4 regions of the Cupriavidus phytorum genome follow, and region 2 is predicted to be linked to each of the others. Evidence: predicted binding sites of a transcription regulator. Region 2 holds the regulator's gene; each other region holds the start of a gene.
The links. The regulator sigma-54, encoded in region 2, starts transcription at its own class of promoters, with help from an activator protein. The targets are predictions, from matches to a motif close to TGGCANGNAANCTGCTTT.
Positions count from the first base shown of each region.

Region 1: C7416_RS26160 (ammonium transporter) is a predicted target of sigma-54. The motif match lies at 5,376-5,393, and genes of this name have one in related genera.
Region 3: C7416_RS23385 (PQQ-dependent methanol/ethanol family dehydrogenase) is a predicted target of sigma-54. The motif match lies at 3,050-3,067, and genes of this name have one in related genera.
Region 4: C7416_RS17120 (phenol hydroxylase subunit) is a predicted target of sigma-54. The motif match lies at 4,607-4,624, and genes of this name have one in related genera.

Region 1 covers NZ_QKZN01000016.1:33,157-40,595, reverse strand. The annotation lists gene C7416_RS26190 (SDR family oxidoreductase) at 1-689, shown strand, start outside; gene C7416_RS26185 (class I adenylate-forming enzyme family protein) at 786-2,531, shown strand; gene C7416_RS26180 (acid phosphatase) at 2,581-3,423, shown strand; gene C7416_RS26175 (CreA family protein) at 3,446-3,928, opposite strand; gene C7416_RS26170 (acyl-CoA thioesterase) at 3,950-4,435, opposite strand; gene C7416_RS26165 (HU family DNA-binding protein) at 4,634-4,915, opposite strand; gene C7416_RS26160 (ammonium transporter) at 5,425-6,627, shown strand; gene C7416_RS26155 (mechanosensitive ion channel family protein) at 6,842-7,439, shown strand, end outside.
Region 2 covers NZ_QKZN01000003.1:51,170-58,608, reverse strand. The annotation lists gene C7416_RS08665 (KpsF/GutQ family sugar-phosphate isomerase) at 1-462, shown strand, start outside; gene lptC (LPS export ABC transporter periplasmic protein LptC) at 506-1,135, shown strand; gene lptA (lipopolysaccharide transport periplasmic protein LptA) at 1,256-1,900, shown strand; gene lptB (LPS export ABC transporter ATP-binding protein) at 1,909-2,709, shown strand; gene C7416_RS08645 (RNA polymerase factor sigma-54) at 2,833-4,311, shown strand; gene hpf (ribosome hibernation-promoting factor, HPF/YfiA family) at 4,360-4,710, shown strand; gene C7416_RS08635 (PTS sugar transporter subunit IIA) at 5,061-5,516, shown strand; gene hprK (HPr(Ser) kinase/phosphatase) at 5,599-6,570, shown strand; gene C7416_RS08625 (PsiF family protein) at 6,742-7,134, shown strand; gene rapZ (RNase adapter RapZ) at 7,238-7,439, shown strand, end outside.
Region 3 covers NZ_QKZN01000011.1:75,125-82,563, reverse strand. The annotation lists gene pqqE (pyrroloquinoline quinone biosynthesis protein PqqE) at 1-248, shown strand, start outside; gene C7416_RS23390 (c-type cytochrome) at 841-1,164, opposite strand; gene C7416_RS23385 (PQQ-dependent methanol/ethanol family dehydrogenase) at 1,235-2,986, opposite strand; gene C7416_RS23380 (quinoprotein relay system zinc metallohydrolase 1) at 3,182-4,126, opposite strand; gene C7416_RS23375 (quinoprotein dehydrogenase-associated SoxYZ-like carrier) at 4,123-4,923, opposite strand; gene C7416_RS23370 (ABC transporter permease) at 4,920-5,750, opposite strand; gene C7416_RS23365 (type 1 periplasmic-binding domain-containing protein) at 5,755-6,933, opposite strand; gene C7416_RS23360 (PQQ-dependent catabolism-associated beta-propeller protein) at 6,926-7,439, opposite strand, start outside.
Region 4 covers NZ_QKZN01000006.1:142,257-149,695, forward strand. The annotation lists gene C7416_RS17100 (quinone oxidoreductase family protein) at 1-737, shown strand, start outside; gene C7416_RS17105 (glutathione S-transferase family protein) at 754-1,509, shown strand; gene C7416_RS17110 (enoyl-CoA hydratase/isomerase family protein) at 1,540-2,298, shown strand; gene poxR (phenol degradation transcriptional regulator PoxR) at 2,530-4,251, shown strand; gene C7416_RS17120 (phenol hydroxylase subunit) at 4,659-4,883, shown strand; gene C7416_RS17125 (aromatic/alkene monooxygenase hydroxylase subunit beta) at 4,944-5,939, shown strand; gene C7416_RS17130 (MmoB/DmpM family protein) at 5,964-6,242, shown strand; gene C7416_RS17135 (aromatic/alkene/methane monooxygenase hydroxylase/oxygenase subunit alpha) at 6,278-7,439, shown strand, end outside.

The DNA of each region.
Region 1 (7,439 bases), on a different contig from region 2:
AGCAGATGGCCGTACAGGGCGCCAAGGTCGTGATTTCCTCGCGCAAGGCCGAGGCCTGCCAGGAAGTGGTGGATGCGATCAACGCCCGCCATGGCGACGGCACCGCGATCGCGGTCCCGGCCAACATCTCTTCGAAGGACGACCTGCAGCGCCTGGTCGACGAGACCAACCGCGCCTTCGGCAAGATCGACGTGCTGGTCTGCAATGCCGCGTCCAACCCCTACTACGGGCCGATGAGCGGCGTCTCGGACGACCAGTTCCGCAAGGTGCTGGACAACAACGTCATCTCCAACCACTGGCTGATCCAGATGGTGGCGCCGCAGATGATCGACCGCAAGGATGGCTCGATCATCATCGTGTCGTCGATCGGCGGCCTGCGCGGCTCGCCCACCATCGGCGTCTACAACATTTCCAAGGCCGCCGACTTCCAGCTGGCGCGCAACCTCGCGGTCGAGTTCGGGCCGCACAATGTGCGCGTGAACTGCATCGCGCCGGGGCTGATCAAGACCGACTTCGCGCGCGCGCTGTGGGAAGATCCCGAGCGCTACAAGCAGTCCACCCAGGGCGCCCCGCTGCGCCGCATCGGCGAGCCCATCGAGATCGCCGGCGCGGCCGTGTTCCTGGCCTCCGCGGCCAGCACCTTCATGACCGGCCAGGCCATGGTGGTGGACGGCGGCGTAACCATCTGAGCCTTAACCGCAAGCGTTGCAGGCGGCCGGCGCTGATGGCGCCGGCCGCCTTCCTGCATTTCCCTCAACCTGCAGTGCAGTTCCGGGAGGCAGTCCATGTTGAGCAATCCGCAGTCGGCCGGCACCTGGCCGGTCATGTCGCTGGCCGAGGCCCACGCCCGCCTGACCGCGCCGGGCGCGCCGTTCGAAACCGAGACGCGAGAGATCCGCGGCATCCCCACCACGGTCTGGAAGAACGCGCCGCCCACACTGCGCGAGCTGCTGCTGGCCACGCGCGCGTTTGCCGATCGCACCTTCGTGGTGTACGAGGACGAGCGCGTATCCTACGATGCGTTTGTGCGCGCCGCCATCGCCATGGCCCACGCGCTGGTGCGCGACGGCGTGCGCAAGGGCGACCGCGTCGCCCTGGCGATGCGCAACCTGCCCGAATGGCCGGTGGCGTTCTACGGCGCGCTGCTGACCGGCGCCATCGTGACTCCGCTCAATGCGTGGTGGACCGGCCAGGAGCTGGAATATGGCCTGGCCGATTCCGGCAGCCGCATCGCCATCGTCGATGCCGAGCGGCTCGACCGCATCCTCGAACACCTGCCGGGCTGCCCGGCGCTGGAACGCATCTACGTCTCGCGCGCGGGCACCGCACCGGCCGACCCGCGCGTGACGGCGCTGGAAAGCGTGATCGGCCCTTCGGCGAGCTGGGCGGCGCTGCCGGAGCAGGCACCGCCTGTGGTCGACATCGACCCCGACGACGACGCCACCATCTTCTACACCTCCGGCACCACAGGCAAGCCGAAGGGCGCGCTCGGCACGCACCGCAACTCCACCTCGGTCGCGGTGGCAGGCGGCTTCAGCCCGCTGCGCAACATGCTGCGCCGGGGCGAGCCGATCCCGGCACCGGATCCGGCCGCGCCGCAGAAATCGATGCTGCTGGCGGTGCCATTCTTCCACGTCACTGGCTGCATGGCGGTGCTCAACGGCGCCATCGCCACCGGCGGCAAGATCGTGCTGCTGCACCGCTGGGACGCGCTGCGCGGCATGGAACTGATCGAACGCGAGCGCTGCACCGCGGCCGGCGGCGTGCCGACCATCGCCTGGCAGATCCTGGAGCATCCCGAACGCGGCCGCTTCGACCTGTCGTCGCTGGAGAACATCAACTACGGCGGCGCGCCCGCCTCGCCCGAGCTGGTCCGGCGTATCCGCGAGGTCTTCCCCATGGCCGCGCCGGGCATAGGCTGGGGCATGACCGAAACCTCGTCCACCTTTACCAGCCACAGCGCCGAAGAGTACGTGATGCGCCCGGACAGCAGCGGCCCGGCGCTGCCGATCGGCGAGATGAAGGTGGTCGACGGCCGCGGCCAGGCGCTGCCGCCCGGTGAAACCGGCGAGCTGATGGCGCGCGGCGCCAATGTCGTGCGCGGCTACTGGAACAAGCCCGAGGCCACCGCCCAGACCTTTGTCGATGGCTGGCTACGCACCGGCGACATTGCCCGGCTGGATGACGAGGGCTACGTCTACATCGTCGACCGGATGAAGGACATGCTGATCCGCGGCGGCGAGAACATTTACTGCATCGAAGTGGAAAGCGCGCTGTACGAGCATGCCGCGGTGATGGATGCGTCCGTGGTCGGGCTGCCGCACCGGACCCTGGGCGAGGAGCCGGCCGCCGTGGTCAGCCTGAAGCCTGGCATGCAGGCGAGCGAAGCCGAGCTGCAGGATTTCGTGCGCGAGCGGCTCGCAGCGTTCAAGGTGCCGGTGCGTATCCTGATTTACCACGAGATGCTGCCGCGCAATGCCAATGGCAAGATCATGAAATCGAACCTGCGCAAGCTGTTCGACGCCGCTTAAGCCAGTGCGGTCCAAACGCATCGATCCGATCCCTCACCAGGAAAACAAATTGACGGGCCAAGCCAAGCCGGATTCCCCCCTCTCCCACCCCATGCGCATGCCTGGCGCGGCGGCGCTCGCCGCGCTGCTGGCCGGCTGCGCCGCCGGTGGCACCAACCTGGCCACAGTGCCTGAGCTGCGTCCCGGCGTGCCGGCCGGCTACCTCGCCGCCGATGCGCGTCCCGACAGCCTGAAGCTGCTGCCCGCGCCGCCGGCGCAGGGTTCGGCCGCGCTGGCGCTGGACGAGGACGCCGCGCGCCAGGCCGGTCCGCTGCGCGGTTCGCCCCGCTGGCAACTGGCGTCCGACGATGCGGTGCTGACGTTCCCGCAGGCCGCCAGCACCTTCTCCTGCGCGCTGGGCGTGCCCGTCGGTGAAAAAGACACGCCTTACCTGAACATGCTGCTGCGCCGCAGCCTGGTCGATGCCGGCCTGTCCACGTACAAGGCCAAGGACCATTACAAGCGCACCCGCCCGTTCGTGGCCACCAAGACCCCGATGTGCACGCAGGCCGAAGCCGCCAAGCTGGAGAAGGATGGCTCCTACCCGTCCGGCCACAGCGCCATCGGCTGGGCCTGGGCGCTGATCCTGACCGAGATCGAGCCGGCGCGCGCCAATGAACTGCTGGCGCGCGGCCAGGCCTTCGGGCAAAGCCGCGTGGTGTGCAACGTGCACTGGCAGAGCGATGTCAATGCGGGCCGCACCATGGCGGCGGCCACGGTGGCGCGGCTGCATGCCGATCCTACCTTCCGCGCCGACCTGGAACGGGCACGCAGTGAAGTGGCTGCCGCACGCGCAGCCGGAGCGCGGCCATCGCGCGATTGCCAGGCGGAGACCGCGGCGCTGGCCCGCTGATGACGGGCCCTGGCCGGTGCGCTTACTTCACCGGAATCACCGTGCCGGCCGGCACCGGCACGGCGGTCACGCTGTTCTGCGGGCTGCCGCTGACAATGCGGTCCGAATACGTCAGGTAGACCAGCGTATTGCGCTTGCGGTCGACCGCGCGCACCACGTGCAGCGCCTTGAACAGGATCGACATGCGCTCCGAGAACACATTGTCCTGCTGCTTGATCGGCGCCTTGAAGCCGATCGGACCCACCTGCCGGCAAGCGATCGAGGCCTCGGGCGGGTCTTCCGCCATGCCGAGCTGGCCCTTGATGCCACCGGTGCGGGCGCGCGACACGTAGCAGGTGACGCCGTCCACCTGCGGGTCGTCATAGGCTTCGATCACGACCTTGTCGGAGCCGGTCATGCGGAAATTGGTGCTGACGCTGCCGATTTCCTCGGCACTGGCCCCCGCGGCGGCGCCGGCGCAGGCGGCGGCGAGCAGGAGGCGAACGAGTGGGTGGCAGGACTTCATGGCTGTATCGTGCATCGGCACTCAGTTCACCGACGACTTGATGTCGCCGTGACGCTTTTCCATTTCCTGGCGCAGCGCGCGGCGCTGCTGCGCGGCGGCAAAGCGCTGGCGCTCGACTTCGTCGCGCGGCTCCAGCGGCGGCACCTCGGCGGGGGTGCCGTTGTCGTCCACCGCCACCATGGTGAAATAGCAGCTGTTGGTATGGCGCACCAGCTTGCTGCGGATGTTCTCGGTCACCACCTTGATGCCGATCTCCATCGAGCTGCGGCCGGTGTAGTTGACCGATGCCAGGAAGGTCACCAGCTCGCCCACGTGGATGGGCTGGCGGAACACCACCTGGTCCACCGAAAGCGTGACCACGTAGCGGCCGGCATAGCGGCTGGCGCAGGCATACGCCACCATGTCCAGGTACTTGAGGATGGTGCCGCCGTGGACGTTGCCGGAGAAGTTGGCCATGTCCGGCGTCATCAGCACGGTCATGGAAAGCTGGTGGGACAGGTCATTCATGATGCGGGATACGAAGATTGCGGGGGCGGGATTGCCGGCTGCGGGCGCCGGCAGTTTAACCCGGATCGCCGCGCCGTTGCCGGCTGGCATGGCGCGGCGCCGGCAACCGGCCTGCCGGCGCATCGGGCCCGGCGGGCGCGTCCGGCACAAAAAAAAGCGGCCTGCCAGGCCGCTTCTTTCGCTATGGACGCAAACTGCTTACTTTTTCTTGTTCACGGCGTCCTTGAAACCCTGGCCTGCCGAGAACTTGACCGTCTTGGCGGCCGGAATCTTGATGGTTTCGCCGGTGCGCGGATTGCGGCCGGTACGGGCAGCGCGCTTGCCGGCGCTGAAGCTGCCAAAACCCACCAGCGTTACAGAATCGCCCTTTGCCACTGCCTTCTTGATACTGTCCAGCGCTGCGTTGAGCGCACGCTCGGCGGCGGCATTGCTCAATTCTGCTTCCGCGGCGATGGCCGATACCAGTTCACCTTTATTCATGGCTGATTTCCCTTGTTGGTCGTCGTCACCGATGTGCGTGCCTCGCGGCAGGCCATCGATCGGCGCAGTCTAATCTGCCCTTCGCGCGTTGAGCAATCCCCAGTGGCACCAATGCGACAAAAAAACCCGCAAATCCTTGCTTGAGGCCGGTTAGCGGGCAATTTCCACTGCTGTTCGCACTTGCCAGGCGCCGGTTTTTGCCAGGCCGGACCCGCGCCGGGACCGGACGCCCGCAATCGTGCCCTCAAAGCTAAACAGCATAGGACAGATTCCCCGAAATGGGGCGACGCACCATAACGGATCGCCAGGACGCACCTTGCCGGCTCCATTCTGGCGCAGGGGCGCCCGCCGCCGGCAACGTCCGGACAACACCGCCCGCGGGGAACGATCCCGCGTGCGGCATGCCGGTGCGGCTTTTTTACCCGGCTCGGTGCAAACGGCACCAGGATGCGGCCGTCTGTGGAACGCTTTTTGCATACTGGTGCGCCCATTTTGAGCATGAGATCACTATGGACAACTGGAAGACCGGCACCGACGCGCTGTTTATCTTGCTGGGCGCCATCATGGTGCTGGCCATGCACGCCGGCTTTGCGTTCCTCGAACTGGGCACGGTGCGCAAGAAGAACCAGGTCAATGCACTGGTAAAGATCCTGGTGGATTTCGCGGTTTCCACCATCGCCTATTTCTTTATCGGCTACACCCTTGCCTATGGGGTGCAGTTCTTTTCCGGCGCCGAAACCCTGGCCCAGAAGAACGGTTATGAGCTGGTCAAGTTCTTTTTCCTGGCGACCTTTGCCGCGGCAATTCCGGCGATTATCTCCGGCGGTATTGCCGAACGCTCGCGTTTCAATCCGCAACTGGTCGCCACCTTCGTGCTGGTGGGCTTTGTCTACCCGTTTTTCGAAGGCATGGTATGGAACCAGCGCTACGGCGTGCAGGACTGGATCGCGCGCGTGGCCGGCGCCCCTTTCCACGACTTTGCCGGTTCGGTGGTAGTGCATGCGCTGGGCGGCTGGATCGCGCTGCCGGCGGTGCTGCTGCTGGGCGCGCGCCGCGGGCGCTACCAGAAGGATGGCCGCATCAGCGCGCATCCGCCCTCGAACATCCCGTTCCTGGCGCTGGGCGCCTGGATTCTGGCGGTGGGCTGGTTCGGCTTCAACGTGATGAGCGCGCAGACCGTCGACAAGATCAGCGGCCTGGTGGCGATCAATTCGCTGATGGCAATGGCCGGCGGCACGCTGGCCGCCTGGCTGGCCGGACGCAACGATCCGGGCTTCGTCTACAACGGGCCGCTGGCCGGCCTGGTGGCGGTCTGCGCCGGCTCGGACCTGATGCATCCGCTCGGCGCGCTGGTCACCGGCGCCGTGGCCGGCGCGCTGTTCGTCTATATGTTCACGCTGGCGCAAAACAAATGGCATATCGACGATGTGCTGGGCGTGTGGCCGCTGCACGGGCTGTGCGGCGCCTGGGGCGGCATCGCTGCGGGCATCTTTGGCGCGAAGGCGCTGGGGGGACTTGGCGGGGTGTCGCTCGGCGCGCAGTTGCTCGGCACCTTGCTTGGCATCGTGGTAGCGCTGGCCGGCGGCACGCTGGTCTATGGCACGCTGAAGCGGCTGGTGGGCATCCGCCTCGACGCCGAGGGCGAGTTCAACGGCGCTGACCTGACGCTGCACCGGATTTCCGCGACCCCCGAGCGCGAAACCAACTGGTAATACCCGCCAGCGCCTTTCCGATATCAAGGGACGAGCCGTGCAAAGCGTCTTGTCTTAACAATTATTTGCTTGCACTTCCGCGCACGGCCTCTCAATAATTGCCGTGCCCAGGAATTGCGCGCAACGCGCAGGGGCTCGCACGCCGCAGCCGGCTGGTTTGGGGGATGTTGGGCCGGCGGCTGGCCGGTTACACCAACACGAAAGGAATACGCCGATGGACGCCTCTACCTTCGACAACCTCAAGACCCTGGTGGTCTCCTACGCCACCGAATTCGGCGTCAAGATCCTGGCGGCCCTCGCCTTCTGGGTCATTGGCCGCTGGCTGATCCACTTTGTCGTGCGCCTGGTTCAAAACGCGCTCGGCAAGCAGAAGGTCGATCCGACGCTGTTGCGCTATGTCGGCTCCATCGTCACCGTGACGCTGAACGTGGTGCTGGTGATCGGCATCCTTGGCTACTTCGGCATCCAGACCACCACCTTTGCCGCGCTGATCGCTGCGGCCGGCGTGGCCATCGGCATGGCCTGGTCGGGGCTGATGGCAAACTTCGCCGCCGGCGCCTTCCTGGTGGTACTGCGGCCGTTCAAGGTGGGCGACTTCGTCACCATCGGCGGCGTAACCGGAACGGTGCGCGAAATCGGCCTGTTCGCCACCACGCTGGACACGCCGGACAATGTCCAGACCGTGATCGGCAACAACAAGATCTTCAGCGACACCATCCAGAACTTCACCGCCAATGCGTTCCGGCGCGTGGAACTGAAAGCGCAGCTGGCGGGCAGCACCGACGTGGCCGAGGCGGTGGCGCTGCTGAAGA
Region 2 (7,439 bases):
GCGGTGCTCGATGCGCGCGGCTTCGGCGAGGAAGACTTCGCCCGCTCCCACCCCGGCGGCGCGCTCGGGCGCAAGCTGCTGACCCACGTACGCGACGTGATGCGCACCGGCAACGCCGTGCCCGAAGTGCGCGAAAGCACGCCGCTGGCCCAGGCGCTGATGGAAATCACGCGCAAGGGCATGGCCATGACCGCGGTGGTCGATCCCGACGGGCGCGCCATCGGCGTGTTCACCGACGGCGACCTGCGCCGCCTGCTGGAAACCCCGCGCGACTGGAAGACGGTGCCGATCGGCGAGGTCATGCACCGCAACCCGCACGTGGTCAACCAGGACCAGCTCGCGGTGGAAGCCGTGCAGGTGATGGAAGCCAACCGCATCAACCAGCTGCTGGTGGTGGACGACGACGGGCGCCTGACCGGCGCGCTGCATATCCACGACCTGACCCGCGCCAAGGTCATCTGAGCCGGCGCACCGACGGCACCGGCAGCACAACGCCAAGGACACCATGCAGGCACTTCTCGCCTCCCTCAGCGGCATCGTCATGCGGCTGCTGCCGCTGCTGCTGATGGCCATCGTGGCGGGCAGCACGTTCTGGCTGGTCCAGATCAACTCCCCCAAGGAAGACCAGGCCGCGCAGACCGCCAAGAAGCACGAGCCGGATTACTTCATGGACCGCTTCTCGGCCACCGAGCTGGCACCGGACGGCAGCACCAAGATCCGCTTCACCGGCGAGCGCATGGTCCATTTCGAGGACGACCAGACCTACGAGGTCACGCGTCCCGCGATGCGCGCGTACGAGCCGGACCGCCCGCCGGTGACCGCGCGCGCCGACATCGGCCGCATGAACGCCGAAGGCACGGTGATCGACCTGTACGGCAATGGCTACGTGCTGCGCCAGCAGGGCAAGGATCCGTCCAAGGATCCGCAGCTGACCGCGGCATCGAGCTATTTCCAGCTGCTGGTCAATGACGACATCGTCAAGACCGACAAGCCGGTCAAGCTGACGCGCGGCCCGTCGGTCATGACCGCCAATGGACTGATCTTCAACAACGTCACCCGCGAAGTACAATTGCTCGGCAACGTACGCGGCACCATCATCACCGGGCCGTCCCCCGGCCGTGCGCCAGGGTCCTGACTCCCGGTCCGGCGCAGCCGCCCACGCGGTGCCGGCCGGCACCGCCCTGCAGCGCACGCGCCAAAGTCCGCGCAAACCGCACCACCACGCATCCAGACGCCCTCAAGCAACCCTGCCAACATGACCGCTTCCCTGACGACATCGTCCCGTCGACGCACCGCCCCGGCCCTGATCGCGCTGGCCCTGGCCTTCGGCCTGCTGGCACAGCCTGCCCTTGCCGAGCGCGCGGACCGCGACAAGCCGATGGTGCTCGAGGCGGACAACGCCAGCTATGACGACGTCAAGCAGATCTATACGCTGACCGGCAACGTGGTGCTGACCAAGGGCACCATGATCCTGAAGTCCGACGCCGCCGAGCTGCGCACCGACCCCGAGGGCTACCAGTTCGCCGTGGCGACGTCGAAGCCGGGCAAGCAGGCCTATATCCGCCAGAAGCGCGAAGGCGTCGACGAATACATCGACGGCTGGGGCGACCGCATCGAGTACGACGGCAAGCAGGAATTCTCCAAGCTGATCGGCAATGCCCGCATGGCGCGGCTGCAGGGCGCCAAGCTGCTCGACGAGATCCGCGGCGCGGTGCTGACCTATGACAGCCGCAAGGAACTCTATACCGCGGCGGGCGGCGGCAGCGGCGATGCCGCTGCGGCCAACCCGTCCGGCCGCGTGCGCGCGGTGCTGTCGCCGCGTCAGGACCAGAAGTCCGGCACCGCAGGCGGCTCGCCGCTGGACCTGAAGTCGGCGCCCGCGCCCGCCAACAAACCCTGACCGTACCCATGACCGATACCGCCACCATTGCCGACAAGCCTGTCGTCGAAGCCAACTCCGTCCTGCCCGGCGGCAGCACGCTGGTCGTGCGCCACCTGAAGAAGCGCTATGGCTCGCGCACGGTGGTCAAGGACGTCTCGCTCGACGTCAAGAGCGGCGAGGTGGTCGGGCTGCTCGGCCCCAACGGCGCGGGCAAGACCACGTCGTTCTACATGATCGTCGGCCTCGTGGCGCTGGACGAAGGCGACATCGTGCTCGACGGCGACCACATCAGCGGCCTGCCGATTCACGAGCGCGCGCGCATGGGGCTGTCGTACCTGCCGCAGGAAGCCTCGGTGTTCCGCAAGCTCAACGTCGAGGAGAACATCCGCGCGGTGCTCGAGCTGCAGATCGACAAGGGCAAGCCGCTGGCCAAGGCCGAGATCGAGCGCCGCCTGGACTCCCTGCTCGACGACCTGCAGATCGCGCACCTGCGCAACAACCCGGCGCTGTCGCTGTCCGGCGGCGAGCGCCGCCGCGTGGAAATCGCGCGCGCGCTGGCGTCGTCGCCGCGCTTCATCCTGCTCGACGAACCCTTCGCCGGCGTGGACCCGATCGCCGTGGGCGAGATCCAGCGCATCGTCAGCTTCCTGAAGGCGCGCAATATCGGCGTGCTGATCACCGACCACAACGTGCGCGAGACGCTCGGCATCTGCGACCACGCCTACATCATCAGCGAAGGCACGGTGCTGGCCGCGGGCCAGCCCGAAGACATCATCGCCAATGACGCCGTGCGGCGCGTCTACCTGGGCGAGAACTTCCGCATGTGACAAGACGGCTGCCCGGCGCGGGCAGCCATGGCCGCGCGGCGGGGAGAGCCAGCGGCGATCACGGCGCATAAGCGATAGCAATTTCCGTTCCAACATCGGAAAGATGCGCATAAAATAGGTCGCATGAAACCGTCGCTACAGCTCCGCCTCTCCCAGCACCTGGCACTGACCCCGCAGCTGCAGCAGTCGATCCGGCTGCTGCAGCTTTCCACGCTGGAACTGCAGCAGGAAGTCGAACAGGCGCTGACGGAAAACCCGCTGCTCGAGCGGGAGAACGACTGGATCGAAAGCCCGCTGCGCGTGGCCGCCGATGGCTCGGTCAACGTACAGAGCGCGCCCGCGCCCGCCCCCGCCGAGCCCCAGGGCAATGGCGACGCCCGCGCCGAAGGCGCCGCCGATGACAGCTACGGCGACAACAGTAGCGGCGACGACTACGGCAACAGCGACTGGAGCCTGGACGACTTCGCCCGCCGGCCGCAAGGCGACGAGGACGAAAAGACGCCGATGCAGCTGCGCGATGCCGAGCCCACGCTGCGCGAATACCTGATGGAGCAGCTGACGCCGCTGAAGATCTCGGCGCGCGACAAGGGGCTCGCCATCTTCCTGATCGAATCGCTCGACGACGATGGCTACCTGAGCGCCTCGCTCGAAGAGATTTGCGCGGAACTGCCCGAAGAACTCGAGTTCGACCCCGACGAAGTCCACGCCATCCTGACGCTGCTGCAGAGCTTCGACCCGGCCGGCGTGGGCGCGCGCAATGCCGCCGAATGCCTGGCGCTGCAATTGCGCCGCCTGACCCACCCGCAGCGCGAACTGGCGCTGACCATCGTCACCCATCACCTGGAACTGCTTGCGGTACGCGACTACACGCGACTGAAGAAGGCCCTGCAGGTCGATGAAGTCGCGCTGAAGGCCGCGCATGATCTGATCCGCTCGCTGGCGCCCTACCCGGGGCACGCGTACAGCCGCCCCGAAGCCGATTTCGTCGTGCCCGACGTGTTCGTGCGCAAGAGCGGCGGCGGTTGGATCGCACAGCTCAATCCGGATGTGATGCCGAGGCTGCGCATCAACGATATGTATGCGCAGATCCTGCGCGGCGCCAAAGGCGAGACCGGCACCGCGGGACTGCAGCAGAAGCTGCAAGAGGCACGCTGGCTGATCAAGAATATCCAGCAAAGGTTCGACACCATCCTGCGTGTCTCGCAGGCCATTGTCGAGCGTCAAAAGAACTTTTTCACCCACGGTGAAATCGCCATGCGCCCCTTGGTTTTGCGGGAGATTGCCGATACACTGGGTTTACACGAGTCAACCATCTCCCGGGTGACGACCAATAAATACATGGCCACGCCGATGGGTACTTTCGAACTGAAGTACTTCTTCGGCAGCCACGTGTCCACCGAAACCGGTGGCGCGGCTTCATCAACGGCCATCCGCGCCTTGATCAAGCAACTGATAGGAGCCGAAGACCCGAGGAATCCCCTTTCCGACAGTCGCATCGCCGAACTGCTGGGTGAGCAAGGCTTCGTTGTCGCACGCCGCACCGTTGCCAAATATCGCGAAGCCCTGAAGATCCCCGCAGTGAATCTCCGCAAGTCTTTGTAGCCGAGCCCACCGCCTGCCTGGTGAGGCTCTTTCAGAAGGAGAAGCGCTATGAACTTCAAGATCAGTGGACACCACCTGGACATCACGCCCCCTCTGCGTGAGTACGTGGAAACGAAGCTGGAGCGAATCGTCAGGCATTTCGATCAAGTCATTGGCGTTAGCGTGCTGCTCTCTGTCGACAATCACAAGGAAAAGGACCGGCGTCAGTACGCGGAAATCAATCTGCATCTAAAGGGCAAGGACATCTTTGTCGAGGCGCATCACGAAGACCTGTATGCGGCGATCGACGCACTCGTCGACAAGCTGGACCGTCAGGTGATTCGCTACAAGGATCGCGTGCAAGGCCACGACCGTGAAGCGGTCAAGTACCAGATGGCCGCAGCGCAAATGCAGCAATAAACCCGTGCCCGGCAGCTCCGCAGAGGGCTGCTGAACCAAGGATTCCACAGGCAAGCCGCGCCACGAAGCGCGGCTTTTTTGCGCCCTGGCACAGTGCCGGCTGTGGCAGCGGAGCAAACCTTGCCACGCATGGAAGCCGAAATGTTCGCAAGCGCAGCGTCAAGGTGTATGCTGCGCCATACAAAGAGAGAGAAATCGTGGCCGCGCCTGCACGCGCTGCACCGCACAATGCAAGGGTAGCCGCTGCTCTATAATGGGCCGGACGTCTTCCCCGCGCTGGCGGCGGTCAGGGAGGCAGCCGCTGCCCGGCGGAACGATCCGCCCGCTAACTGAAATCCTGCGCATCGCCCATGAATCGTTTGGCCAAATTGCTGCCACCCGGCAACATCACCCTCGACGTCAGCGTCACCAGCAAGAAACGTGTGTTCGAGCAGGCCGGGCTCCTCTTCGAGAACAACCATGGCGTGGCTCGCGCCATCGTCACCGACAACCTGTTCGCGCGCGAGTCGCTGGGCTCGACCGGACTGGGCGCCGGCGTGGCGATTCCGCATGGGCGCATCAAGGGCCTGAAGCAGCCCCTTGCCGCCTTCATGCGCCTGGCCGAGCCGATTCCGTTCGAATCGCCGGACGGCAAGCCGGTTTCGCTGCTGATCTTCCTGCTGGTGCCCGAACAGGCGACGCAGCAGCACCTGGAAATCCTGTCCGAGATCGCGCAACTGCTGTCGGATCGCGACATGCGCGAGGGCCTGGCGACCCTGCCCACGCCCGATGCCGTGCACGAACTGCTGATCGCATGGCATCCCTGATCCACTGACTCCCCCGCAGCGGGCCGGCACCAGACCGGGCAAGCGCCACGCGCTTCGAACACCGCCTTACCAGCCATACCGCATGGAACTCACCGGCGTCACCTCCCAGTCCATCTTCGACGACAACGCAGCCGACCTCAAACTCTCGTGGGTCGCTGGCCTGGAGGGCGCGGACCGCGCCTTTGACGTAGAATTTGCCCGCGAAGCGACCTCCGCCGCAGACCTGGTGGGCCACCTCAACCTGATCCACCCGAACCGGATCCAGGTCCTCGGCAAGCCCGAAATCACGTACTACCAGCGGCTCGACGACGAGACCCGCAAGCGCCAGATGGGCGAGCTGATCCTGCTGGAGCCGCCGTTCCTGGTGATCGCCGACGGCATGGAGCCGCCGCCGGACCTGGAACTGCGCTGCACGCGCTCGTCGACGCCGCTGTTCACCACGCCGGTGTCGTCGGCCGCGGTGATCGACCACCTGCGCCTGTACCTGTCGCGCATCTCGGCGCCGCGCGTGACCATGCACGGCGTGTTCCTCGACATCCTCGGCATGGGCGTGCTGATCATGGGCGAATCGGGCCTGGGCAAGAGCGAACTGGGCCTGGAACTGATCTCGCGCGGCCACGGCCTGGTGGCCGATGACGCCGTCGATTTCGTCCGGCTGGGGCCGGATTTCATCGAGGGCCGCTGCCCGCCGCTGCTGCAAAACCTTCTTGAAGTGCGCGGCCTGGGGCTGCTCGACATCAAGACCATCTTCGGCGAGACCGCGGTGCGGCGGAAGATGAAGATCAAGCTGGTGGTGCAGCTGGTGCGGCGCAACGACGGCGAATTCGAGCGGCTGCCGCTGGATTCGCAGTACCTCGACGTGCTCGGGCTCCCCATCCACATGGTCAAGATCCAGGTGGCGGCCGGCCGCAACCTTGCCGTGCTGGTCGAGGCCGCCGTGCGCAACACCATCCTGCGCCTGCGCGGCATCGACACGCTGCGCGACTTCATGGACCGCCAGCGCGCCGCGATGCAGGCCGATGCGGTCTCGCGCGGCCAGGGCCGGCTGCTGTAAGCCTTCGTCCGCCGCGGTTTTCAATTGCTTACAACGGCGTGGCAAGCATTCGTCAACGTTTCTCAGGCGTGCTCCGTTTTGTGCTGTAATGGGCATCACGCCCGTTACGGAAGCTGCAACGCCGACCCCGGCGCGCGGCGATAAGGTTGTCCACCCCCGAGGAGAGCAAGCATGAAGACCCTGATTGCAGTGTGCGCGCTGGTGACCCCGCTGTTCGCCGCCAGCGCCTTTGCGCAGACCGCCACGCCGGCCACCCCTGCCACGCCGGCCAAGCCGTCGGCCGCGGCCCCGGCAACGCCTGCCGTGCCGGCCACGCCTGCTACCCCGGCCAACCCGGACAAGCCCGCGGCCAACACCCAGCAGGACAAGATGAAGGCCTGCAACGCGCAGGCCTCCGGCAAGAAAGGCGACGAACGCAAGGCATTCATGAAGGAATGCCTGTCGAAGTCCGGCGCGCCCAAGACCCAGCAGGACAAGATGGCGGCCTGCAGCAAGTCGGGCAAGGGCAAGAAGGGCGACGAATACAAGGCCTACATGAAGGAATGCCTGTCGAAGGCAGCCTGAGCGCCACCACTGGCGAAATGGCGAACCTGGAGGTTCGCCATTTTTTCTGCTGTCAAACAGCTGTCATGACGCAGCCGGCACCTGATGCTATGCTTCAGTTGCTATGCGCATCATCCTCATCACCGGCATATCCGGTTCCGGCAAGTCCGTCGCACTGAACGTCCTCGAAGATGCAGGCTATTACTGCGTGGACAACCTGCCGGCGCAGTTCATCCCTGAACTGACCCGCTACCTCGACGCTCAGGGCTACACGCACCTGGGCGTGGCTACCGACATCCGCAGCCGCGAGTCGCTCGACCAGTTGC
Region 3 (7,439 bases), on a different contig from region 2:
CGCAACCGTGCCGCTCGTGCGAGCACAGCGAGGCGGACCTGGGCGGCTGCCGCTGCCAGGCTTTCCTGGTCACCGGCGATGCCGCCGCGACCGACCCCGCCTGCGCCAAGGCGCCGGGGCATGGGCGGCTGCGCGAGATCGTGCTCGAGGGGCGGCTGGCGGCGGCGCAAGCGCGCGAGTATCCGATGGTGTTTCGCAGTGATGCCAACTCGTTGAGGTTGAGTTCATCGCGGAATTCCGGGGGATAAGGTTGGGCCGCGCGGATAGATGCGGTTGACTTCGTGGATGCGCCGGCCCTCTCCCCCGCCCCTCTCCCGCAAGCGGGAGAGGGGAGAAAACAAGCGGGCAACAAAAGCCAGAGACATCGCAAGCGATAGCGCGTGCGAGCGCAGCGACGCACTCCGTGCCAGTGCACAAGACCTGAGATTGGGAGCGCGCGCAGCGCAGCCGAAGGCGTCCCACCAATAGCGTCCGCAGCAGGTGGCCTACACCCTGTTGGGATCGTTCAAAAGTGGGTGATCGGAGGCGTTGTCCCTGACTCACATAGCGTTAGCAGGTTCGAACGGGCACCCACGCCAAACGGAAATCACCACCGCCCGAACCACCAACGCCGCGGAATTGATTGCCAGCCGCACAGGCGACGCGTTTCTTGCCTACTTCTTGGCGCTCGGCCAAGAAGTAGGTCGCCGGCTACGCCGGCGAAACAGCCACGCCCGCCAAGCACGACAACCCAATCAACCGCAATACCAGCCAGCCCCGAGTTAGCGCCGCCGCCGCAGGCGAATCTTGCGCCGGCCACCAACGCTCGCGACGGACCAGAGTCTGACCCACCTCCCTGGCTCAACCAACCCCAAGCACCCACTCCGCCAGCTTCTTCGCATCATCTTCTCCCAGATTTCCATGCGGCGGCATGGGGATCCGACCCCACGCCCCCTTTCCGCCCTCCCGGATCTTCTTCGCCAGCGACGCGGCCGCCTGGCTGTCGCCCTTGTAGCGCGCCGCCACCTCGGCAAACCCTGGCCCGACTACCTTCGACTGCATGCCATGGCAGGAAAAGCAGCCGCTCTTGTCGGCCAGCGCCTGCATCTCCGCCGCCGTGGCGGCCAGCGCCGCGCCCTGCAACATCGCGCCAACCGCCGCCAGCGCCATCCATTCTTTCTTCATACCTGTATCCCGATCCGATGCTGTGGCGATCGTGCCCCGCGCGCGCGGGGCCGTGCCGCCGTTGTTTCGCTCAGCTCTTATGCAGCTTGAACACCCACACCGAGCCGCCCTGCTCCAGGAAATTCACGCGCTTGGCGACCTCGCCGCCCCACAGCGGCACCGCGCCGCCCCAGCCCGAGACCACCGCGACGAACTGCTCGCCGTTCTCTTCCCACGTGACCGGCGGCGCGACCACGCCGCTGCCGGTCTGGAACTGCCACAGCTCCTTGCCGGTCTTGGCGTCGGCGGCCTTCAGGTAGCCTTCCGGCGTGCCCCAGAACACCAGCCCGCCCGCGGTGGTCATGGCGCCGCCCCACAGCGGCGCGCCGTTCTTGACCTCCCACACGATCTTGCCGGTCTTGGGATTGATCGCGCGCAGCGAGCCGATGTAGTCATCGTTGAGCGGCTGGATGGTGAAGCCCGCGCCCAGGAAGGCGGCGCCCTTCTTGTAGCTGATGGGCTCGTTCCAGATGTCCATGCCCCACTCGTTGGCGGGCACGTAGAACAGGCCCGTCTGCGGGCTGTACGCCATCGGCTGCTGGTTCTTGCCGCCGAGGAAGCCGGGTGCCGCAAACACCGACTTGCCCTTCTTCTCGCCGTTGGCGGCGGCCGGGTCGCCGGGGCGGCCCTCGGCGACGTAGTTGGGGCGGCCGCTCTTCAGGTCGATGCCGGTGGCCCAGGTGATCTTCCTGACGAAGGGAAAGGCGTTGACCAGCTTGCCGCTGCTGGCATCGTTGACGTAGAAGAAGCCGTTGCGGTCGGCCTTGCCGCCCATGCGCTTGCCGTCCAGGTCGAAGGTGACGAACTCGTTCACGCCGTCGAAGTCCCAGCCGTCGTTCGGGGTGTTCTGGTAGTGCCAGACGATCTTGCCGGTGGCCGGATCGAGCGCCACGGTGGAGGCCGAGTAGAGGTTGTCGCCCTTGCGGATATGGCTGTTCCACGGGCCGGGGTTGCCGGTGCCGAAGTAAGCCAGGCCGGTTGCCGGGTCATAGGTGCCGCCCAGCCACGTGGCCGCGCCGCCGGTCTTCCAGGTTTCGCCGGGCCAGCTGGCGTTCTGGGTGCCGGTCATGCCGATCTCGGTCTTGTTGCCGTCCTTGTCGTACTTGTAGCCCATGTGGCCTTCGACCACCGGCCGCGACCACACCAGCTGCCCGGTCCTGGCATCGCGCGCGTCGACGCGGCCGACCACGCCGAATTCGCCGCCCGAGATGCCGGTCAGCACCAGGCCCTTGGCCACCAGCGGCGCGGCCGTGTACGAATAGCCGGCCGCGTAGTCCTCCAGCTTTTCCTTCCACACCACCTTGCCGCTGTTCTGGTCCAGCGCTACCAGCTGCGCGTCGAGCGTGCCGAAGATCACCAGGTTGTCGTACAGCGCCGCGCCGCGGTTGACCACGTCGCAGCACGGCATGATGCCTTCGGGCAGGCGGTGCTCGTACTTCCACAGCTTGCGCCCGGTCTTGGCGTCGAGCGCGTAGATACGCGAATACGAAGCGGTGACGAACATCTTGCCGTCGTGGATCAGCGGCTGCGATTCCTGCCCGCGCTGCTTTTCGCCGCCGAACGAGAACGACCACGCCGGCACCAGCCGGCCCACGTTCTTGGTATTGATGCGCGCCAGCGTGGAATAGCGCTGGCCCTGCGGGCCCATGCCCCACGACAGCACGTCGCCAGGGGACTTCGCATCGTTCTCGATCATGGCGTCGCTGACCGCCGCCTGCGCGGCTACGCTCGCCGCGGCGGCCGCGATTGCCACGACCGCCAGTCCAACTCGTATCGTCCTCATTGCCATCTCCTCTCTTGTTTTCGATTTCGCTGGTGCGCCACTGCGCCACACACCAGCACGCAAATGGCAAATCCCATGCCAGTGGACCGGGGCCCGATCACGCGCCCTGCAGGCCCGCCGCACGGTTGCGGCCCGCGCCAGCGTGCAACACTGCGTTGCAGCTGCGCCAGAATTGAACAGCCAGAATCGGTGCCTTCACCGCGCCAGCGCGGCTTCCTCGTGCGCCGGGTAGAGATGGATCACGTTGCGCAGATACTCGGCGGGCAGCGCGCCCCAGCGCGCATAGGGCTCGGGCACCGGCATGGCCATGACCTCGGCCAGGTCGCGTCCCTGCGCCGCCGCCTCGCGCAGTCGCGTGTCGAGCCATTGCAGGTAGGCGCGCGTCTGCGCGATAGCTTCCGTGCCGCCCAGCGCGGGCCCGTGGCTGGGCACCAGCAGGCGCGCCCCGCTCTGCTCCATCAGCGCCTGCAGCCGTGCCAGGCTGTCGAGCCAGCGCCCGATGTGCGCGTGCGGCGTGGTCGGGATGCGCTCGCGGAATACCAGCCCGCCGGCAAAGACGATGCCGGCATCCCGGTCCAGCAGCACCAGGTCCGCGTCGGTATGGCCTTGCAGGCGGATCAGTTCCAGCGTGCGGCGGCCGATCGTGCGTGGCCCGGCCTCCAGCGCATGCACCGGCGGCGCGGGTTCGGTGCCGCGCATCCAGTCGCCGCACAGGCGGTAGAGGTTGTCGGCATAGGCCGCGCCCTCGCGGCGCGCGCCGTCGATAGTGGCGGGCAGCGCGCTGCCGCCCACGTCGGCATAAGCCTGGTTGCCGAAGAAGTAGTCGGGATGCAGGTTCAGGTTCAGCACCAGCCGTACCGGCGCGCCGGTCAGCGCGGCGATGGCGCGGCGCTGCTGCTCGCCGTACTCGCGCGAGGGGCCGGTGTTGATCACCACCACGCCGTCGCCGGTGTCGATGAAGGCGGTATTGATGATGTTGCAGCCATTGGCCGGCGCGAAGTCGGCATTGGCGCCTTCCAGCAGCCACACGCCGGCGGCGATCTCGCGCGGCGCCAGGCGGTAGTCGGGCGGCTGCGCGGGGGCGGCCAGGACCGCGGCAGTGGCCAGCCACAGCAGCAGCGACGGCAATACGCGCTTCATGGCGACACCCGCGCCGCGATGCGGTTGCCGTTGTTGTCGTGGCCGGCCACGGTCAGGCCCGGCACCACCGCCTCGCGCAGGTCGAACGAGAAGATCGGGTTCTCGGCCACGGGCTCATGCAAGGTCAGCCGCAACAGCGGCTGCCGCGCCGCGTCGGCCAGCACCAGCGTCTCGAGATGGAACGCCGGGATGCCGGCGACCAGGCCGGTGTCCATCGGGTGCATTACACGCAGCCGCACGCGTGCGCCGGCATCGCCCAGGGCCGGGAACACGCGCGCCTCGACCCGGTTGAGCGTGCGGCTCCAGCTGCCGTCGCGGCGGGTAGCCCCGGGCACAGTGCAGCCACCGCCGCCGGCATCGACCCACGTGCTGCCGACATGCCAGGTGCCGTCGCGCGTGCGCGCCGCCACCCGCACCGGCGACGCCTGCTCCAGCTTGAAGCGGAACGACAGCGACGGCCGCACCCGCAGCGGTTCGAACGCCAGCACCGGGCGGATCGGGTTGCGGTCCACCGCCACCACGATGCGCTCGACCTCGCCCAGCGCCGACGCGTCGAAGGCGATCGGCACGCGCATGGGGTCTTCGGCAAAGGCGGGCCCGGTGACGCGCACGCGGCTGTCGAACACCACCGGGCCCTGCTGCAGCAGTTCCTTGTGGATCCAGGCCCATTGCGGCGACTGCATCGGATCGCTGTGCATGATCGCGGCACCGGTGCCGGGCGCGGCTGACACCGTGGCGCCGGCCAGCCCCAGCCATGCCAGCGCCAGCAGCGCCATGCCCTGCCGGCGGCCGGTCATGCCGGCGCCCCGCGGCGCGCCAGGCCGCGCTGCGGGTCGTAGCCGCGCAGCGCCAGCGCGAAAAAAACCACCGCGCTGGCCGCGACGATGGCCAGGCTTTGCGGCGCCAGCTGCCCGTACAGCGCAAAGCGGATCGCCTCGACCGCATGCGTGAACGGGTTCAGCCGCGCCAGCTGGTACACCGCCTCGGCGCCCGACTCCTGCAGGCGCCACAGCGGATACAGCGCCGAGCTGATGAAGAACATCGGGAAGATGACGAAATTCATGGTGCCGGCAAAATTCTCCAGCTGGCGCACATAAACCGACAGCAGCAGGCCGAGCGCGCCCAGCATCAGCGCCGCCAACGTCATCGCGCCCAGGCCGGCCAGCAGGTGCAGCGGCGCGAAGCGGATGCCGAAGCCCGCCGCCACCAGCAGGAACACGGCCATCTGCAGCAGCGACAGCAGCGTGCCCGCCGCCAGCTTGCAGCCCAGCAGCCAGCCGCGCGGCAGCGGCGCGGTCAGCAGCAGCCGCATCACCCCCATCTCGCGGTCGTACACCATCGCCAGCGACGACTGCATGCCGTTGAACAGCGCGATCATGCCCAGCAGCCCGGGCGCGACATAGACCTGGTATTCGATGTAGCTGTCGTACGGCGGCGCGATCGCGACGCCGAGCGCGTTCTGGAAGCCCGCGGCGAACACCAGCAGCCACAGCAGCGGGCGCACCAGCGACGACAGCAGCCGCCCGGGCTGGCGCAGGTACTTGCGCAGCTCGCGGCCGCAGACCGCGTGCAGCGCGCGCCAGCGATGGCGCATCGACGGGGACAGGGTCGCGGGCATGGTCATGGTGTCAGGTCGGGGCGCGGCACGCCGTATCGGCTTCGTCGGCGCCCAGGGTGTCGAGGTTGTTCTTCGGATGCAGCACGCCTTCGACCGGCGCGGTGCCGATCACGCCGTCGGGGTGCGCCAGCATCAGCGGCTGGCGCAGCTGGCGGTCCCAGCGCCGGAACGACAGCGGCGGGCCCTTGAAGCCGTCCACCACCACCTGCCCCGCGGCCAGCGCCTGCGCCTGCGCGGCAAAGCCCGCGGGCTGCCGCACCACGCTCTCGGCAATGGCCTTGACCGCGATCCAGGCGGCCCAGTCGTAGCCGGTCATCGGCCGGCCCGCGGCGCGGGCGAAGCGCCGGTTGAGCTGCGGCCCGCCGTTGCGCTCCCAGGCCCAGTGCCAGGCCTGCGCGCCCAGGCCGCTGGCGCCCACCACCGGGCGCGGCAGCTGCGTGGCATAGGGCAGGCCGCGCGCGAACTCGCCGTCGGTGTCGGCCACCACCACCACGTCGTAGTCCGCGCCGCCGGTCAGCAGCCTGACATTGGCCTGGTTGCGCTCGCGTGGATCGTTGGACAGCCGGAACGCGCGCTGCGCGCTCCAGGCGATGCCGAAGCGCCGCGCCGCGCCCACCAGCGCGTCGCGCTGCGCGGCGTCGGCCGCCGTGGGGCCGCTCAGCAGCAGCGCGCGGCGCCACTTGCGCGCGGCCAGGTACTGCATCAGCGCGTCGGCACGCATGCGCAGGCTCGGCAGCGTATGCAGCAACACCGGCGCGCAGCCGGCGCCGCGCAGCGCATCGTCGTCGGCCGAGACATTGAACAGCAGCGCCTCGCCCGGCCGGACCGCGCCCGCGGCGGCACGGACCGAAGCCGGCGGCAGGTCCAGCAGGATAAAGCGCGTGCCCTGGCGCGCCAGCGCCGCGACCAGCGTGGCCACCTCGGCTTCGGTGCGGGCCTGCTGCGCCTCGACCCGGAGCGACTGGCCCGCGGCCTCCAGCGCAAAGCGCGCTTCCGCCGCCGCCACCCGGGCGGCGTCGAGCGCGCTGCCCTGCGGCTGGTCGGGATAGCGCTGCGCCAGCCGCCGCGGCGCATGGCGGGCATCGTCGGCCAGCGACACTACCGCCACGCGCACCTCGGCGGCATGCAGTGGCGACGCCAGCACCGCCGCAAGCGTAAAGGCCAGCACCGCCAGCGCGCGCTCAATCATCGATCGCCACCGAATGCGGCACGCGGCCCGCCTTGAGCGTGGCCACCGCCTTGCGGCTGGCGGTGTCGACCACGCTGACATCGTCGGACAGCCCGTTGGCGACGTAGAGCCGCGCGTTGTCGCGGCTCAGCGCCAGCCCCCAGGCGCGCCGCCCCACCAGCACGTAGTCCTGCACACGGCGCGACGCCACCTCCACCACCGCGACATGGTTGGCACGGCCCAGCCCGATATAGGCGTGGCTGCCATCGCTGCGCGCCGCCATCCCGACCGGGGTCACGTCCTCGGCGCGCATGCCGCGCGGCGCGAAGGCGATGGTCTGGACCACCTCCAGCGTATCGGTGCGGATCACGCTGACGCTGGCCGACAGCTCATTCGAGACCCACAGCTCCTTGCCGCCGCGCACCAGCAGCAGCCGGCGCGGCCGGTTGCCGACGCGGATATTGCGCACCACCTTGCGCGTAGCGACGTCGACCACATGCACGAGGTTGGCGACCTCGGAGGCCACG
Region 4 (7,439 bases), on a different contig from region 2:
GCTTCGAGGTGGGCCAGCGGGTGGCCTGCATGCATCCGGGGGCGTACCAGGTGGTCCGCAACGTGCCGGCGGGCCGGCTCGTGCCCTTGCCCGACGCGATTTCCGCGGAGGTGGCCGGCGCCACGCTGCTGCGCGGCCTGACTGCCGAATACCTGCTGCGCCGGCTCTATGTCGTGCAGCCGGGCGACGTGGTGCTCGTGCATGCGGCGGCGGGCGGCATGGGCGTGCTGCTGTCGCAATGGGCGCGCGCGCTGGGGGCGACCGTGGTCGGAACCGTGGGCAGCGAGGCCAAGCGAGCGGTGGCGCTGGCACACGGCTGCCACCATGTCATCAACTACCGTGAGACCGAGTTCGTCGATGCTGTGCTGGCGCTGACCGGTGGCGCGGGCGTGGCCGTGGTCTACGACGCCGTTGGCAAGGACGTGTTCGTGCCGTCGCTGCAGTGCCTGCGGCCGTGCGGCATGGCCATCAACTACGGCACCGCGTCGGGCGACGTCGAGGCCTTCGACCTGCAGCTGCTGCACGCGCGCTCGCTGATCGTGTCGCGGCCGACGCTGCGTACCTATATCGCCAGCCCTCAGGCGCTGGCTGCTGCCGCGGCCACCTTGTTCGACGCCGTTGCGGCCGGGCGACTGCGGCTGGAAGTCACGCACCGCTACCCGCTGGCCGCCGTGCGCGATGCGCACCGCGACCTGGAAAGCCGCGCCACCACGGGTTCAGCCGTGCTGATCCCCTGAATCGGGCGAGCACAACATGAAACTGTTCCATGGCTGGTTGTCGAGCGTGTCGCGCCGGGTGCGCTTGTGCCTGGCCGAGAAGGGCATCGACTACGACAGCGTGCCGGTCGACCTGGCGGCGCAGGAACAGCACACGCCCGCGTTCCTGGCGATGAACCCCAACGGCGTGGTGCCGGCACTGGTGCTGGACGATGGCCGCTTCCTCCACGAGAGCGGCACGATTTGCGAATACCTGGACGAGATCTGCCCGTTGCCGGCATTGCGGCCCGATGAGCCCTACCAGCGCGCGGTGATGCGCAACTTCGTGCGCTGGACCGACGAGAAGGCGCTGCCGAACCTGCTGGTGCTGAACTGGAGCCTCGCGCTGCAGCCGGTTGCCGCGCAATGGAGCGATGCCACGCTGGCCGAGCGGCTGGCGCGCGTCCCCACCGCCGAGCGCCGCGACGCATGGCTGCGCATCGCGCGCCAGCCCTATACCGAAGCGGAGAAACGCCGCGCGCTCGAGGCGCTGCTGTTGCTGCTGCCGAAGATGGAAGCGATGCTGGCCGATGGCGACTGGCTCTTCGGCGCGCGCTATACGCTGGCCGATATCGCCGCGACGCCTTTCATCGCGCGCATCGCCGAACTGGCGCCCGCCGCGCTAACGTCGACGCCGGCCGTGGCTGCGTGGTGGCAGCGCGCGCAGGCCCGGCCCGCATTTGCGCAGGCGCGGCTGGAACGCTTCGACATCGCGCTGGCCCGCCGTGGCGCGCCGGGCGCCGGCCACAACTAATCCCTGAAGATCCTTACTGGAGAATTGCCCATGCAGACTGATGGTTCCCTGCCTTCGCTCGACATTGCCGGTCATGTCGCCACGATCACCTTGCGCCGCCCGGAAGTGGCCAACCGCCTGGGGCCGGACGACCTGGCAGAACTGCAGCGGCAGGTCGAGGCGGTCAATGCCAGCGACGTGCGCGTGCTGCGCCTGCGCAGCAGCGGAAAGTACTTCTGCAGCGGCTTCGATATCGGCCGGCTCGCGGCCGGCCAGCGCGGCGCAGGTTTCGAGACCCTGGTCAACGCGATGGAAGACTGCCGCGCCGTCACCATTGCCGAGATCCACGGCGGCGTCTACGGCGGCGGCACCGACCTGGCGCTCGCCTGCGACTTCCGGCTCGGCACCCATGCGGCCGACATGTTCATGCCCGCGGCGCGGCTGGGCCTGCATTTCTACCAGCGCGGCATGGAACGCTATGTCAGCCGGCTGGGGCTGAACCATGCCAAGCGCCTGTTCCTGACTGCCGAGCGCATCGATGCCGACGAGATGTTTCGCTGCGGCTTCCTGACCGAGCTGCTGCCCGCCGAGCGCCTGCGCGAACGCGCGGAGCAAATCAGCGAAACGGTGGCCGGCCTAGCGCCGCTGGCGGTGCAGGGCATGAAGCGGCATTTGAACGCCTTCAGCCGCGGCACGCTGGATGCCGCGGCACTGGCCGCCGACATCGGCGCGGCCAATGGCTCGCAGGATATCCGCGAAGGTGCGCTGGCCTGGCAGGAAAAGCGCAAGCCACGGTTTACTGGAACCTGACGCCGTCCATTGGCGCCGCTGCATCCCCACGCCACCGTGCGCGGCCATACCAGCGAGGTGTCAACGTCGCGATAGCTCATGGTCGCCGGCGACCCGCAGCGGGGCGCATCCAGCGCCGCGCGCACCGGCGGCGCTGGCGCGCCATCTCTTTCTCCCTGGCACATAATGTGCGTAGCATGCCAGCCGAAAGGCACATTCGAGCGGATCATCCGCCGGCACTGAGGGGAGACAATGAGCAGTTCAACCGACAAGTTCTCGGCCACCATGCGCGATGGCCTGGCCGATCTTGCCCGCCGCCTGCGCTTCGCCATGGAGGAGGGCGCGATCTGGCTGGACGAGCAGCGCATGATCCTGATCCACACCGCAGCGCTGGCCGCGCTGCGCAAGGAACTGGTGGACACCCTGGGCATGGAGCGCGCGCGCGGGCTGTTCACGCGCATGGGCTTTCATTCGGGCATGCGCGATGCCGAAGTGGCCAGGAAACTGCGCGCGGGCCACAGCGACTTCGGCCAGCTCGAGATCGGCCCTTGCCTGCATACCATCGAGGGGGTGGTGCGGGTCACGCCGGTCAAGGTCGATATCGACATCGCCGCCGGCATCTACGACGGCGAGTTCCTGTGGGAAGACTCGTTCGAGGGAGACGTGCACCGGCAGCTGTTCGGCATCGTCGACCAGCCTGCCTGCTGGATGCAGATCGGCTATGCCACTGGCTACACCTCGGCGCTGATGGGTCGCACCATCCTGTATCGCGAGGTCGAGTGCATTGCCTGCGGGCACCCGCATTGCCGCATCGTCGGCAAGCCGGTGGAAGCCTGGGAAGACGGCGCAGAGGCGCTGGCGCTGTACCAGCCCGACCCCGTGATCGAGACCCTGATCGCCTTGCAGAGCGAGGTCGAGCACCTGCGCGCGCTGCAGGGCGGGGCGGCTACGCCGGCCGACCTGGTCGGCACCTCGCCCGGCTTTCGCGCGGCGTGGGGCCTGCTGCAGCGTGCGGCCGCCAGCAACGTGACGGTGCTGCTGCTGGGCGAGACCGGCGTGGGCAAGGAGCGCTTCGCGCAGGCCTTGCACGGCGTGAGCGCGCGCGCCGACAAGCCCTTCGTCGCGGTGAACTGCGCGGCGATTCCCGATGAACTGATCGAGTCCGAGCTGTTTGGCGTGGAGAAAGGCGCTTTCACGGGCGCGACCCAGTCGCGGCCCGGCCGCTTCGAACGCGCGCATGGGGGGACCCTGTTCCTGGATGAACTGGGCGAGCTCTCGGCCTCGGCGCAGTCCAAGCTGCTGCGCGTGCTGCAGGAGGGCGAGGTCGAGCGCGTGGGCGGCACCGCCGCGCGCAAGGTGGACGTGCGGCTGGTGGCCGCGACCAATGTCGACCTGGCCGAAGCGGTGAAGCAGGGCACCTTCCGCAAGGACCTGTATTACCGCCTCAACGTCTACCCGGTCACGATACCGCCGCTGCGCGAGCGGCTCGACGATATCCGGCCGCTGGCGGAGCGCTTCGTGGCCCGCTACGGCGCGCGCCACGGCAAGCGCATCGTCGGCATCACCGACCGCGCGCTGGCCGAACTGCGCCACTATGACTGGCCCGGCAACGTGCGCGAACTGGAGAACGTGATCGAGCGCGGCGTGATCCTGGCCAGCCACGGCGGCCAGATCGGCGCCGACCACCTGTTCCTGCCGGGCACCGTGGCGCCGCCGCTGGATACCGCGCCACGGCTGGGCGCGGGCGGCACGCTGCCGGACCTGCGCGAAGCCGCGGTCCATGCGCTGCTGGATCAGATGTCAGAGCAGCAACTGGCGCTGGGCGATGTCGAGACCGTGCTGATGGAGGCCGCGATGCAGCGTGCCGACGGCAACATGAGCCAGGCGGCCCGGCTGCTGGGGATTACGCGGCCGCAGCTGGCGTATCGGTGGAAGACGCGGGGTGCGCGCGGGGGGAATGGGCACGGCGACTGAGGCCCGCGCTTCCTTTCCCTTCCGCTTTTCCATTTGATCATTTGATGCAAGCGATCCCGGGCCATGCATCGCCCTGAATCCGCACGATGCTGCGCAGCGCGAGCGATTTTCCGCTGACAGATCAAGCCCTTTCCTTCTCCTGTCCCGCATGCGCTGCTGCGCCGCAGCGCCATCGCCCCCTTCGTTGCATGCTGCCCGCAAACGCCCGCCCGGCGCGGCTTTTGATCATTTGATCAAGGCGCGCGGACCGCTTCATCAATTCATCGATGGCTGTCGTGCCCGCCGTTTCGGGTAAACGCGCACGCTGGCCCCGCCGATTCCCCGCACCCCTTGTCCCACAACGCTTTGCGGCCGCTGGCACGGTCTTCGCAGTAAGGCCCGCGTCCAGCCACGCCAAGGAGCGCGCCATGACCACCCCGTCCGTCCCGTTGTTCGAAGCCACGCCGCGCTATGTGCGGGTCGAGGGCCGTACCCCGGAAGGGTTCGTGCAATTCGCCTTCAGCGTGGCCGACCCCGAGCTCAACGTCGAACTGATCATGCCGGAGCCGATGTTCGAAGCCTTCTGCTGCGTCAACCGCGTGCGCTTCCTGCCCCCGCTGGAAGCCTCATCGCAGCCCGAAGCCGACGACTGACGCGGCTCGTCCACCCGCCGCCACCGCATCACAAAGAGAAGGGATACAGGAGACCAAGCGATGCAAGTCGATATCAAGACCCAGCAGATCCAGCCGCTGCGCCAGACCTACGGCCATGTCGCGCGCCGTTTCGGCGACAAGCCGGCGTCGCGCTACCAGGAGGCGACCTACGACGTGCAGTCGGAGGTGAACTTCCACTACCGCCCCACCTGGGACCCCGGCTTTGAACTGTACGACAAGCGCCGCACCGCGATCGTGATGCAGGACTGGTATGCGCTGAAGGACCCGCGCCAGTTTTACTACGGCGCCTACGTGACCGCGCGCGGGCGCCAGCAGGACGCCGCCGAGAAGAGCTTTGCCTTCGTCGAGAAGCGCGGCCTGCTGCAGGCGCTGCCGGGCGAATGGCAGGAGCGCCTGGCCACGGGCCTGCTGCCGCTGCGTCATGTGGAGTGGGGCGCCAACATGAACAACTTCTATTGCGCCGACTACGGCTGGGGCACGGCGATCACGCAGGCCTGCACCTATTGCGCCATGGATCGCCTGGGCATCGCCCAGTACCTGTCGCGCATCGGCATGCTGCTCGACGGCAATACCGGCGTCGCGCTGGAGCGGGCCAGGGTGGCCTGGCTGGAGGGCGCCGCGTGGCAGCCGCTGCGCCGCTTTGTCGAACACACCTTTGTCACCGCGGACTGGTTCGAGACCTTCGTGGTCCAGAACCTGGTGCTCGACGGGCTGCTCTACCCGCTGGTCTACCAGCACGCCGATGCGGTCATCGCGCGCGCCTGCGGCACCGGGCTGGCGGTGCTGACCGAGTTCATGAACGACTGGCGCGACGAGCATGCGCGCTGGGTCGACGCCGTGGTCCAGGCCGCCGCGGCCGAGTCCGATGCCAACCGCATGCTGCTGTCCGGCTGGGCGCATGCCGCCGCCGCGCAGGTGGCCGAAGCGCTGGTGCCGGTCGCCAACGCACTGACCGGCGCCGATGGCGCGCAGATGGTCGCGCTGTGCCGCGAGCAGCTTGAAGTGCGCCTGAGCAAGCTCGGCCTTGCCGCCTGACCCATGGACCCTCGGAGCCCACCCATGACCGCCGCCGCCAACGTCTACATCGCCCTGCAGAACAACGACGACACCCGTCCCATCATCGACGCCATTACCGAAGCCAACCCGCATGCGGTGGTGTCGCAGTTTCCCGCCATGGTCAAGATCGATGCGCCCGGACAACTGACCATCGTGCGCGAGCTGGTGGCCGGCAAGCTCGGCCGCGACTGGGACCTGCAGGAGATCCACCTGAACCTGATCTCGCTGTGCGGAAACATCGACGAGGACGAAGACGCCTTCACGCTGCGCTGGAACGCCTGACCGCGCCGCGGCATCGCAAACATCACGGAGACATCATGGACGCACGCAAGAAGCTCAACCTGCGCGAGAAGTACGCCTCGATGACGCGGGACCTGGCCTGGGAAACGACCTACGAGCCGATGGACAAGGTCTTCCCCTTCGACAAGTACGAGGGCATCCGCATCCACGACTGGGACAAGTGGGAAGACCCGTTCCGCATGACCATGGATGCCTACTGGAAATACCAGTCCGAGAAAGAACGCAAGCTGTACGCGATCATCGATTCGTTCGTGCAGAACAACGGCCACCTCAACGTATCCGACCCGCGCTACCTGAACGCGTTGCGGCTGTTCCTGACCGGCGTGACGCCGCTGGAATACGCCGCGCATCGCGGCTACGCGCATCTGGGCCGGCATTTCCGCGGCGCCGGCGCACGCGTGGCGGCGCAGATGCAGTCGATCGACGAGCTGCGCCACGCCCAGACCCAGCTGCACACGCTGTCGGTCTACAACAAGTACTTCCACGGTTTTGGCGAGTGGCGCCACATGCACGACCGGGTCTGGTACCTGTCGGTGCCCAAGTCCTACTTCGAGGATGCGATGAGCGCGGGGCCGTTCGAGTTCATCACCGCGATCTCGTTCTCGTTCGAGTACGTGCTGACCAACCTGCTGTTCATGCCGTTCATGTCCGGCGCGGCCTACAACGGCGACATGGCCACGGTGACCTTCGGCTTCTCGGCGCAGTCGGACGAGTCGCGCCACATGACGCTGGGACTGGAGGTGGTCAAGTTCCTGTGCGAGCAGGATCCCGGCAACATCCCGATCCTGCAGAAGTGGCTGGACAAGTGGTTCTGGCGCGGCTTCCGCCTGCTGACGCTGGTCGGGATGATGATGGACTACATGCTGCCCAAGCGCGTGATGTCGTGGGCCGAAGCGTGGGAGATGTACTTCGAGCAGGCGGGCGGGGCACTGTTCAAGGACCTGGAGCGCTACGGCCTGCGCATGCCCAAGTACCACGACGTGGCTACCCGCACCAAGGACCGCATCACGCACGAGGCCTGGGCCACGTTCTACAACTATGCGGGTGCCGCCGCCTTCCATACCTGGGTGCCCAGGGCCGACGAGATGGCATGGCTGGCCGAGAAATACCCGCAGACCTTCGAGCGCTACTACAAGCCGCGCCTGGAGCACTGGCAGGCGCGGCAGCAGGCCGGCGAGC